3 regions of the Rossellomorea marisflavi genome follow, and region 3 is predicted to be linked to each of the others. Evidence: riboswitches for the same ligand, from Rfam matches in the RefSeq annotation. Region 3 holds a riboswitch; each other region holds the start of a gene.
What was found. Region 3 has a riboswitch for lysine ahead of K6T23_RS15620 (aspartate kinase). Riboswitches for the same ligand answer to the same signal wherever they lie in the genome.

Region 1: another riboswitch for lysine. It lies ahead of K6T23_RS17280 (Na+/H+ antiporter NhaC family protein); the one in region 3 lies ahead of K6T23_RS15620 (aspartate kinase).
Region 2: another riboswitch for lysine. It lies ahead of K6T23_RS21680 (transporter substrate-binding domain-containing protein); the one in region 3 lies ahead of K6T23_RS15620 (aspartate kinase).

What each region holds. Positions count from the first base shown of each region.
Region 1 is NZ_CP081870.1:3,299,890-3,304,156, reverse strand. It holds gene K6T23_RS17290 (bifunctional metallophosphatase/5'-nucleotidase) at 1-48, shown strand, start outside; gene K6T23_RS17285 (HD-GYP domain-containing protein) at 185-1,294, shown strand; lysine riboswitch at 1,425-1,606, shown strand; gene K6T23_RS17280 (Na+/H+ antiporter NhaC family protein) at 1,720-3,285, shown strand; gene K6T23_RS17275 (sodium-dependent transporter) at 3,541-4,267, shown strand, end outside.
Region 2 is NZ_CP081870.1:4,212,973-4,217,239, forward strand. It holds gene K6T23_RS21670 (amino acid ABC transporter ATP-binding protein) at 1-221, opposite strand, end outside; gene K6T23_RS21675 (amino acid ABC transporter permease) at 240-965, opposite strand; gene K6T23_RS21680 (transporter substrate-binding domain-containing protein) at 1,006-1,836, opposite strand; lysine riboswitch at 1,945-2,128, opposite strand; gene K6T23_RS21685 (GGDEF domain-containing protein) at 2,319-3,449, shown strand; gene K6T23_RS21690 (sigma-54-dependent transcriptional regulator) at 3,534-4,267, shown strand, end outside.
Region 3 is NZ_CP081870.1:2,976,626-2,980,892, reverse strand. It holds gene uvrC (excinuclease ABC subunit UvrC) at 1-1,443, shown strand, start outside; lysine riboswitch at 1,487-1,665, shown strand; gene K6T23_RS15620 (aspartate kinase) at 1,854-3,092, shown strand; gene K6T23_RS15615 (YslB family protein) at 3,143-3,583, opposite strand; gene K6T23_RS15610 (succinate dehydrogenase cytochrome b558 subunit) at 3,914-4,267, shown strand, end outside.

The DNA of each region.
Region 1 (4,267 bases), 320 kb from region 3:
TTCTTACGGGATGTGCTTGGGTGGAAACTAGGCAAAATGAAGAATTGATGGAACCGATTTGCCATTCTTCTATGAATAATCCCTTGCAATAGGTAATTATACCTTGCAGAATTACAGGTTTCCTTTATAATGGACATATTAGTAAATTTTGTCGAAAAATGAAGGGGATATATAGGAGATTAGTATGATGCTCATTTCTACAAGGTCCATCAGATCCGGCATGGTTCTAGGTTCACCGGTCTATAACATGAGAGGGAAGATGCTGATTCATGATCGCGTGCCGCTCACGGATCGCATGATTCAGCGGCTGTTAGAGTTGAATATCCAATATGTTTATATCGAAGATTCTCTTTCCCATGGAATTGAGGTCAAAGAGACCGTTTCAAAGAAAGTGAGACAGGAGACGATCAAAAGCATCGAGAAGGCATTCAGTCAGGTCAAGCAATCGAGCATCCCGAAAAGCGTGCTGTTTGAGGAGAGTGCCAGGCAAATGACTGGCATCATCGGAGTCGTCCTGCAGGAAGTCAAGGAGAACAATGACCTTCTGACGATCCTGACAGATGTCTTCTCCTATGATTCTTATATCTTTCATCATTCGTTCAATGTGACACTTTATACCCTTTCGATCGGCCTCAAGCTGAATCTTCCCCAAAAGCAGCTGGAACAGCTCGGGGTGGGAGCGATTCTTCATGATATCGGCAAGATGTGCATATCTGAGGAAATCCTCATGAAGCCGGGCAGACTGACGGAAGCGGAATTTGCTGAAATCAAACTTCACTCCGAGAGGGGATTCGAAATTCTCCGCGGCCTCCATTCAGTATCCATCCTGGTAGCGCACTGTGCGTATCAGCATCATGAGAGATTAGACGGATCCGGGTATCCCCGGGGGATCAAGGAAGAAGATATCCATCCATTCGCCAAGATCATCGCGGTCGCTGACGTCTTTGATGCCATGACCTCCAATCGGGTATACCGGGATGCCATGCTTCCCCATCAGGCCCTCGAGATCCTTTATGCAGGAGCGGGGACCTTGTTCGACAGGGAGGTCATTGAAGCCTTCAGGCGCTCCGTGGCCATCTATCCGAATGGAATGATCATCGAGCTGAATGATGATCGGAAAGCCATCGTGGCCGAGCAGAATCAAGGGGTGACCGACCGCCCTGTTGTCCGGATCGTCGAAGAAGGGGGAGAACGGCTGGAATCCCCTTATGAAATCGATTTAAGCAAGGAATTTGATGTGATCATCACAGGCTTTGATCCGGATTTTGAAGTCGGGATTCCTTCCCGTACATGACCTCTCACTAGTGGGGGTCTTTTTTGCGTGATAGGTTTAAAATATTTCCAATGGGGAATATTCATTGTCAAAGACCCGGCAGTTTGATATAGTTGTATAGAAAATTTTATAAGCAACCACATCGTCAATCCGATGGGGTAGAGGCGCAGGGTTCATTAGTAAGCTGTTTGAGGATGACAACAGAGAGAACAGATGAAAGGGAACTTTTGCCGAAGTAGTCATGCATGTCGAATGCATGGATGCTGGGGTCATCTTGAAAAAGGATGACACTGTCATTATAGAGGCACTCTATAATGGGGAGCTACAGATCGTGATGGAGCACTGACGTTACTGACAAGGTAATGATAGTATCTCTATCATTGCCTTTTTTGTTTGCCTTCTATCATGTTTCAGCATTCCCCCCTATCAATTCATAGGAGGAAATCATGGAAAACACCATTTATTCATTAATCCCGCCACTCTTGGCCATCTTGATGGTCGTATTGACGCGGAGGGTACTATTATCCCTCGGTGTAGGGATTGTGGCATCCGCACTTTTAATAGCTAATTTTTCGATCGGTGAAACGCTCTCCCTCGTATGGGATGGATTCATCGGAAATCTTTACGCAGATGGAGAATGGAATAAGGGGAATATCTTCATCATTCTTTTCCTGCTTCTGCTTGGTATCATCACGGCATTCATCAATATCACGGGCGGAAGCCGTGCCTTCGGTGAATGGGCCATCAAGCGCGTGAAGACCCGCAGGGGTGCACAACTCCTTGCTGCCGTACTCGGTATCATCATCTTCATCGATGATTATTTCAATGCACTTGCGGTCGGTCAGGTGGCACGTCCTGTCACGGACCGTCACAACATTTCAAGGGCAAAACTTGCCTATATCATTGATTCTACCTCAGCCCCAATCTGTGTTGTTTCACCGGTTTCAAGCTGGGGGGCGTACATCATCGGGATCATGGGAACGATCCTGGCTGCCCATAATGTAACCGACATCTCGGCATTTTCAGCCTTCGTGCAAGTTGTTCCCATGAACTTCTACGTTTGGGCCACGATCCTTTTCGTATTGTTGATTGCCATCAGGGGTATCGACTTTGGCAAAATGCGGGAGCATGAAGTGAAAGCAATCCAGACTGGAGAGCTGTATGATGCATCAAAAGAAATCCCTGGAGAGCTTAAAAATGAGCTTCCCGTCAGTCCTAGGGGAACAGTAGGTGACCTTGTCTGGCCCATCGTCGCTCTTGTCGTAGGGACAGTCGGGGCCATGCTTTGGACTGGATACCGTGCGGTGGGATCTTTCGACCTTCTCAAAGTGTTCGAGAACACCGATGTAACGCTTTCTCTGATTCTCGGAGGGATCGTCGGATTCATCGTTTCCCTGCTCTTCTTCCTCAGACAGGTGAGCATGAAAGGCGTGGAAGGGAGTGCGCTCGGTAAAGGGATCATTGAAGGGGTTAAGTCGATGTTGCCAGCCGTTTACATTTTGTTCTTCGCTTGGACGATCGTTACGCTGATCGGAGAATTGGAGACAGGAAAGTATCTTGCAGGTCTCGTTGAACAATCGAACATACCTGTTGCGGCCCTGCCGTTCATCCTGTTCGTTGTGGCTGGATTCATGGCCTTTTCAACGGGAACTTCTTGGGGATCCTTCGGGTTGCTACTCCCGATTGCTGGAGAGATTGCGGCCAACACGGATATTACGATCCTGCTTCCATCAATGGCTGCTGTCCTTGCTGGAGCGGTATTCGGAGACCACTGTTCTCCGATTTCAGACACCACCATTCTTTCCTCCACCGGGGCAGGGAGCAATCACATCGACCACGTCCTCACCCAGCTGCCATATGCCCTCATTGCAGCGGGTGCAGCCGCTGTCGGCTATCTTGTCCTTGGATTCACCGAGAACACGTGGCTCGGGCTGTTGACGGTCATCGTGCTCGTTGTTGGAGTATCGTTCCTGGTCGGCAAGAAATCAGAAACAGTGGCAGAACAGCATTAGCAAGAAGCCGGGAATTCATCCCGGCTTCTTTTTTAATTCGGGAATGATGAGTTATCAACAGTTCTCCGCAAGCGCATCTTTATATGGGGAAAGAGGTGTGGGGAATTAGTAATGCATTCTCCTGTAATGTATCTGAATTATGAAAAATCTCTTTGACAATTGTCCTAGAACTAGCTATACTGTCTTTAGATTTAATGTTCAGAAAATATAAAAATTTCAATCTTATATGATTGGAATGACACAGGGGGAAATAAGATGGAAAATCGCAGTCAGTTCGGCACCCGTGCAGGCTTTATTATGGCGGCTGTCGGATCCGCCATTGGACTAGGGAATATCTGGCGCTTTCCGGCGGTCGCCTATGAAAATGGAGGAGGAGCATTCTTCATCCCGTATCTATTCGCTCTCTTAACGGCGGGGATTCCGCTTTTGATCCTGGAATTCACGATCGGGCATAAATATCGTGGCTCAGCTCCTCTTTCTTATTTCAGGATGAACCGCAAGCTTGAATGGCTTGGCTGGTGGCAGGTTGCCATTGCGTTTGTCATCTCGACCTACTACTCAGTCATCATCGCCTGGGCCATGTCGTACAGTGTATTCTCCTTCAATCTTGGCTGGGGAGATGATACAGAAGGTTTCTTGTTCGGGGAATACTTGAAACTGGATGTGAGTGCAGGGCAGACGGGAAGCATCGTCCCTGGCGTATTCATTCCACTGGTCATTGTATGGGTGGTTGCCCTCGGTATCCTCTTCCGTGGAGTCAAAAAGGGAATTGAAGTGGCGAACAAGATCTTCATTCCGGCACTTGTCATTTTATTCTTAATCATTGTGATCAGAGCCGTCACTCTTCCTGGAGCTCTGGAAGGCCTGGATGCCTTCTTCAAACCAGATTTCTCGAAAATCGCCGATCCTAGCGTGTGGGTGGCAGCGTATGGACAAATTTTCTTCAGTCTATCTATTGCTTTCGCCATCATGATTACGTACT
Region 2 (4,267 bases), 1.2 Mb from region 3:
TCGTGCTTGCTGTCGAGGATGTTCTCCCCGTTGTAGATGATCTGTCCGCCGCTCGGTTTTTCCAATAGATTGATGCAGCGGAGAAGGGTGGATTTACCGGAACCAGAGGAACCGATGATGCTCACCACTTCCCCTTTTCTCACTGAAAAGTCGATGTCCTTGAGCACTTCATGGGTGCCGAAGGATTTGTTCAAATGCTGGATGTCTATGACGTTTTCCACAGGGCTTCCTCCTTCTCCTTATTTGGCTTTCGCATCTACCATTGTGTAGCTGTCCGGTCCGTCGAGCTTCTTCTCGAAGTGACGGAGGATCTTGGTCACGGCGAATGTCATGACGAAGTAGATCATACATGCGACGAAGAATGATTCGAAGTAACGGAAGTTGTTCCCTGCCACGGATTTGGTCAGGAAGTACAGCTCCGATACAGAGATGACATTCAGGACGGATGTATCTTTGATATTGATGATAAAATGATTTCCCGTTGCCGGAAGAATATTACGGACGACCTGCGGCATGACGACGTTCCACATCGTCTGCACATGGTTCATCCCGATGGCCTGGGCAGCCTCGAATTGTCCTTTATCGATGGAGATGATCCCACCGCGGACGATTTCGGCCATATAGGCACCCGTATTGATGGAGACGACGATGAAAGCCGCTACCATGACGTTCATATCGAACCCGAAGGCCATGGCCGAACCGTAATAGATGACCATTGCCTGTACAATCATCGGCGTGCCCCGGAAGAATTCGATGTAGATGGATAGTACGATGTTCACTACTTTAAGGATGACCTTCTTCGGTCCGCTTTCAGGGACTGGGATGGTCCGGATGACACCTGCCAACAGGCCGATGGCGGCACCGATCACGGTACCGACAAAGGCAATCAACAGGGTCACACCCGCTCCTCGCAAGAACATGGCCCAGTTGTCTGTAATAATTCTGATGACCCACTCTAAGCTCATTGTTCTCCTCCTTCTTCATATTGCCTGACCAGCAACATGATTACTGCTCTGCAGGCTGATTCTTGATGGCCTGATCCATAATTTCCGTACGTTCGTCTTCTGAAATATCCTTCAATGCTTTATTGATTTCTTCCGTCAGGTCGCTTCCTTTTTCCACTCCTACTGCTATGGCCGTATCATCTTCTGACGTTTTGAACCCGTCATTGAATTCAACCATGGCAAAGTCGTCATTGGCTGTCGAAGCACTCACTGCTTCCGGACGTTCCGATACATATCCATCGATGATGCCTGATTGAAGGGCAACCCTCATGGCAGGGAAGTTATCCATTGCCGTTTCTTTGGAAACCCCTTTGATCTGATCGATCACAGAGTAGTGGAACGTATTCAATTGGGCAGTCACCTTAGCCCCTTTGAAGTCTTGGATCGACTTGGCTCCTTCATATTTACCGCCTTTTTTCACGACCATGACAAGATCGGACTTGTAGTAGTTATCAGAGAAGTCGATGGCTTTTTTTCGCTCAGCCGTTGGGGACATCCCTGCGACAATGGCGTCGATCTTACCTGAGTTCAGGGCAGGAACGAGTCCGTCCCACTCTGTTTTCACAACGACGAGTTTTTTGCCCATTTTATCTGCAAGCTTTTTCGCCATTTCCACGTCATACCCGCCGGCATATTCCTTGCTTCCTTTGATTTTAACTGCTCCATTGGCGTCCGTTTTTTGAGACCAGTTGAATGGTGCATATCCTGCTTCAAGACCTACAGTGAAAGTGTCTTTGTCTTCAGATCCGGAAGCACCGCTTTTCCCGCAGCCTGCCAACATAACCAGTGCCGAAACCAACAATAATGCGAAGATCGTTACTCTTTTTTTCATTCTTTTCGTCCCCCTGTTTTTTGTAAATGCTTTTGGACAAACAAAAAACGGCCTGAGATCAACTCAGGCCGTAGTATACGAAGTCACCCATAAGTCCTCTCTATTCCCCAATGAGATAGCACAACTCAATAAACCGGGACGTTTATTGAGACAGTCCTGCAGCTCTTAACTACAGACCCAGCAAGTCATACCGAGAAATATGATCCCACTTCGGCGACATTTCCTTCTCCCTGACATCGACGCTTCTCAAGCTCCGTCAAGGACTGTTAAATCTCGCACCTCTACCTCACTATTCATAGCGAGGTCTTATTAAATTTTCTCTAACAGTCTACAACTAAACCAGGAAACTGTCAATCCATTGAACTAGTCATTTATCCTGATTTCTGAAAGATTATGATCCCTGACAACCGACAAACACATAGAAAGTCCTGGGTCTGATATAATGAAGCATCTGAACGTTTACGAGTTAGGAGAGTGCTGGCATGGAAATCTACGTGAATTCCACCATCATCACAGCCGTCTTGTTTATCGGCTTCTTGTTCACCTTGATCATGGTTGGAGCATACGGATTCACCCACAAAAGGGATTCGACCTTGAATCGATTCTTTTTGGCCAAGTGCCTCCAGATCACGGCCGTTTCCCTAATGGTGTTCCGTGGGGATATTCCGGATGTACTGTCGATTTGGCTGGCAAACATCGCCTTATATGCCGGGACCTCTTTGGAAGTTGCAGCGCTAGTGAATCTTCAGGGCTTTTTACGTCCTAAGATGAGGCTCATCTATATATATGTGACGATCGTCGGGATTATGGGCTTTTCCATCTTATTTATCTTTGGCAGCACAGAGCCTATCCGCATCGCTTACTATTCGTTCGTGACGGCCATCCTTCTTTCACCGGTTTGTCTGGTCGGTTTCAGGAGTTCATCCCTTCTGATGAAGGTTGTGGGTCTGCTTTATGGGGTTGGCGTCATCTTCTCCATCGTCCGGGGCTTCAGTTCATTCTTCATCCCCATCCAATCCTTTACTCTATATAATCCCGGAGTCCTTCAATTGGTTGTCCTGCTAACTTTTTATGTATTATCGAATCTGATGAATCTTGCCTTCCTTCTTTTGATGAAGGAAAAGGTCGACCGGGAACTCGTCATCTTGGCAAATCAGGATGATCTGACAGGAGTACTGAATAGACGGGCATTCACCAGAAGCGCAGAAGAACTTATTCGTCACAACAAAAAAGGGATGCAACACTCGTTCCTTCTCTTTGATGTCGATCATTTTAAACAGATCAACGATACATATGGTCACTTGGCAGGGGATCAAGTCCTTCAAGATATGACCACAACGATACAGGGTCAATTAACGGATAAGGACCTGTTTGGACGATATGGTGGAGATGAATTTGCCATCTTGCTTGTTGATAAAGGGATAGAGGCCTCAAATCGCTTCACTGAACAATTGATTTCTTCTCTCCACTCAACCAAGAGCACCGTCCCATATCAAGTCAGTATAGGCATCACCACCTTCAAGACCTCAACTTTGGAAGAGCTTTATGCCTGTTGTGATGAAGCCTTGTATGAAGCAAAAAAAGCGGGTCGTAATCAATTCAAGAGATGGTGACCGGCGGATACCTCCTCGTGACATCAGTACCCAGGTGTGACATAATAGTGTTTAAATATGCAACAGATTAGGAGTATGTCGGACATGAAAGTTCTCTTAATAGCACCTTATAGTGGGATGGCTGAAGTCAGCAAGCAGCTTGACCTCCCTCCAGACGTGAAGATGGACGTCACTGTCGCCAACCTCGAGGAGGGGGCTGACTTTGCACGTCAAACGATGCTGGAGGAGTACGATATCATCATCAGTCGCGGAGGCACGGCACTGGCAATCGAACAGGTGGCTTCCCTACCGGTGATCCATATTCAAATATCAGGCTACGATATGCTACGCGTCTTTACGCTGATTAAAAACATCGGAAAGAAAGTCGCGCTAGTCGGATTTGCGTCTGTTACACAAGGGGCCGCAACTCTATGCAATATCCTTGAATACGACATTGAAGTAAAGACCATTGCCAACAGGACGGAAGTGAAGGCCCTCCTCGAATCCCTCAAGGAAGCCGGTTATGAATCCATCATAGGCGATGTGGTAACCGTGCAAGCTGCCGAATCCATGGGCCTTCATGGAGTGCTTATCACTTCAGGAAAAGAGGCATTGATCCAAGCAATTGAGGAAGGAAGACGTGCTTTCCAGCTTTCCAAAAAGGTAAGGCATAATTACGATATCTTCCATCAGCTTTTCCATGAATTCCCTTACCCAACTGCCGTAATCGGAAAAGACCTTCTGATTCATGAGCAAAATGCGGCTTACCGTGCGTACCTTGATGACAACGCGTTAACCCAATCAACCATTAAACGTCCACTGGAAGAAGTGTTGAGTAC
Region 3 (4,267 bases):
GGCAAGGGACGGTACTTCGGTCCGTATCCGAACGCTGGAGCCGCGAACGAAACGAAAAAACTGCTCGACCGTCTGTATCCACTTCGGAAATGTACCACGCTGCCGGACCGTGCATGCCTGTACTACCATATGGGACAATGCCTGGCACCGTGCATCAAGGAAGTGAATAATGAAACCTACCGCGAGATGACGGATGAAATCGCCCGTTTCCTGAATGGCGGGTATAAGGAAATCAAGGAGCAGCTCTCCGTAAAGATGCAGGAAGCATCTGAAAAGATGGAATTCGAGCGTGCCATGGAATTCCGTGATCAGATCCAGCATATCGAGGCAACGATGGAAAAACAAAAGATGACCATGACGGACTTCACCGATCGCGATGTGTTCGGCTACGGCATCGACAAAGGATGGATGTGCGTCCAGGTATTCTTCGTACGGCAAGGGAAGCTCATCGAACGGGATGTTTCCCTGTTCCCGATCTATAATGAACCGGAGGATGAGTTCCTGACCTTCATTGGACAGTTTTATTCCAAGTCCAATCACTTCAAACCGAAGGAGATTTTCCTCCCGGAAGGAATCGATGTGGAACTCGTGGAGAAACTCCTTGACGTGAGGACCGTCCAACCGAAGCGCGGAAAGAAGAAGGAACTGGTGCGCCTTGCTGAGAAAAATGCCAAGCAGGCATTGAACGAGAAGTTCGCCCTGATCGAACGGGATGAAGACCGTACGATCAAAGCGGTGGAAAGACTCGGGGAACAGATGGGCATTTATACTCCGTTCCGTATCGAGGCATTCGATAACTCCAATATCCAGGGATCGGATCCCGTTTCGGCCATGATCGTGTTCCTAGACGGGAAGCCCGCAAAAAAGGAATACCGAAAGTACAAAATCAAGACCGTCACCGGACCGGATGATTATGAATCCATGAGGGAAGTGATCCGGAGAAGGTATGCAAGGGTGCTGAAGGAAGGACTGCCCCTCCCCGACCTGATTGTCATCGATGGAGGAAAGGGGCAGATCGAAGCGGCCCGGGAAGTGTTGGAGAACGAATTGGGTCTCGATGTGCCTCTGGGCGGTTTGGCAAAGGACGATAAGCATCAGACCTCGGAACTGCTGTACGGGAATCCCCTCCAGATCATCCCATTAGAGAAACGGAGTCAGGAATTTTATTTGCTTCAGCGCATACAGGATGAAGTCCACCGGTTCGCCATCACCTTCCATCGCCAGCTCAGGGGGAAAAGTGCGTTCCAATCCATGCTGGATGATATCGACGGAATCGGTCCGAAGCGTAAAAAACAGCTGTTGAAGCATTTTGGATCGATGAAACGGATGAAAGAAGCAACCTTGGAAGAGTTCAGGGAACTTGGGATCCCGGAGCGAGTCGCTATGGAACTTCATGAAAAACTTCATGATAATGGGGAAAAGGATGTTGATACCCAAAAATGATTGTGCTATAATGAACAAAAATTAAAAACATTATCACTTTTTAAGTGGTGATAGAGGTGCGGACTTCAATAGTACAGTTCACGGAAGGGTATGAGCCCTGGAGATGTGACTGGAAAGGGGAGGACCGCCGAAGTGAAGCCGCACTCATATCGGCTGCGCTGGTTCTGCATTTAATAGATGCAGGATTGTCAAGATGATTCATCTTGGAGAGCTATCTCACAATGCCGACTGAACCTTTTTTGTTCGTATGCAGTGTTCAAAAAGCAATGAGATGCTTCGTCTCATTGCTTTTTTTTATACCTGCTGCATGACGGTGTCCCCGGCATGGGGATGCCAAAAGCCGGAATCAGATAGTAGCTCTAATCCATCAGGGTGCTCCGCATCCAATCAAGAAGAAAGAGGGAGAAGCATTGGGTATAATCGTTCAGAAATTTGGCGGAACTTCGGTGGGATCAGTGGAACGGATTCAGCATGTGGCTTCACGTGTGGTGGAAGAGAAGGAAAAGGGGAATGACGTCGTCGTCGTCGTTTCCGCAATGGGAAAAACGACGGATGCCCTTGTAGGCATGGCAAAGGAAATCTGCTCGCAGCCGAGCAAACGTGAAATGGATATGCTTCTGTCTACAGGAGAGCAGGTGACCATCTCACTCTTGACGATGGCCCTCATCCAGGTCGGCCAGGACGCGATTTCGTTTACGGGCTGGCAGGCCGGGATCGAGACGGAATCCATCCACAGCAATGCCAGGATCACCAATATCCACACGGAAAAATTGGCATCCCATCTGAATGAAGGGAAGGTCGTCATCGTGGCCGGATTCCAGGGAATGACTGCATCAGGTGAGATCACCACCCTTGGCCGCGGCGGATCCGATACGACGGCCGTCGCCATCGCAGCAGCCCTGAAGGCGGAACGCTGTGACATTTACACAGACGTAGACGGGGTCTACACATCCGATCCCCGTTATATAAAAGCAGCAAGGAAGCTTTCCAGCATCTCCTATGACGAAATGCTGGAGCTTGCCAATCTTGGGGCGGGCGTCCTCCATCCGAGGGCCGTGGAATTTGCCAAAAACTATCAGATTCCATTGGAAGTCCGTTCAAGCATCGAGAGGATCGAAGGTACTTATATTGAGGAGGAAGCAAGCATGGAACAAAATCTAGTTGTACGCGGCGTAGCGTTCGAGAATGAAATCACAAGGGTGACGGTCTTCGGTCTGAATAATGCGTTGAAGGGGCTATCTTCGATCTTCACCACGCTAGCGGAGCATCACCTGAATGTTGATATCATCATTCAAAGTCAAACAGAACAGAATACGACCAATCTGTCGTTCTCCATCAAAGGACATGATCTTGAAGAGACCCTCGAGGTCCTCGAACAGCATAAAGAATCCCTTGGCTTCACCCATGTGGAATATGAAGGGGGACTGTCGAAGGTATCCATCGTCGGCTCAGGCATGATCTCGAATCCGGGTGTCGCAGCAGAGATGTTCGAAGTACTGGCAGATAACGGGATCACCATCAAGATGGTGAGTACATCTGAAATCAAAGTCTCCGTCGTCGTGGATGAAGATCTTATGAATAAAGCGGCACAGGTGCTGCATTCCTCTTTCCATCTTGATGAAGTGAAAGTGGAAGAAATCACCCTGTGATCATCAAAAAGCAGGCCCGCTCCTCATGGGAGCGGGCCTGCCTTCTGTGGTCATTCGACCCTGTCTTTGTCATCCCAGACGGCCGTGATCTTGACGGTCTGGTTTCGCTTATGTAGTTCATCAGTCGCTTCGGTGACGAATTTGTACTGCATTTGGACAAATTCGGCAAGAAAGCCCGTTTCCAATTTGAAGGAGGCATCCGATTTCAATGAATTGCGGCGCTTGACGAATTCCCCGCTGAGTTCGAACGTGATTTCGTTCTTCTTCTGCTCAACGATGGCGAGATCTCCCCATCCGGCTTCACGGAAGAATGAAATCAGTTCATCATTGGATGGAAGGGGGAATTTCCTTGCAAGCTGTTTACCGCCCCAGTACAGAATATCGGGTGTGTGTTTCCCGAGGATATCGGGTAGCAGCAGATCGCGTATCAGTTCATATCCGAAGACGGGAACGGACTGGGACTCTACGACTTCTTCTTTTTTCTGTTCCAAATATATCCCCTCTTTCTATAAAACTATTATATACATGAGAGGGAAATTAATCATCCCATACTCGAAAAAAAGTGGGCATGGGATATTTTGGCGCTATAACAAATCCTGTTTGTTTTGATTGAATTTTCTTACGATTTTGTGACAAATGCGGGACTAAATTATTTTTCCGATATTGTCGAATTTATGTATACGTTTTCTTGACGCTGTCACTCCATGGGAGTAAAATGGATGTGTCACATAATTGTTACAATATAAAATATGAATAAAAATCTAATTTTTATGCGGAGATTAGTTGGAAGATTCATATTTTATGATTAAGGGGGGTAAATCATGGCTGGAAATCGAGAGTTTAATTTTCGCAGGCTTCATTCATTACTAGGTGTGATTCCGGTTGGATTATTCTTAACGCAACATTTAGTGGTGAACCATTTTGCCACTGGCGGGGAAGAATCGTTCAATCAGGCAGCACATTTCATGGAAAGTCTACCTTTCCGCTATTTCCTGGAGATCTTCATCATTTTCCTTCCATTGTATTTCCATGCGATCTATGGAATCTACATTGCGTTCACGTCCAAGAATAACGCCAGCAGATTCGGATTCTTCCGTAACTGGATGTTCCTTCTTCAACGTGTATCCGGCGTCATCACGTTCATCTTCGTCACATGGCATATCTGGCAGACACGT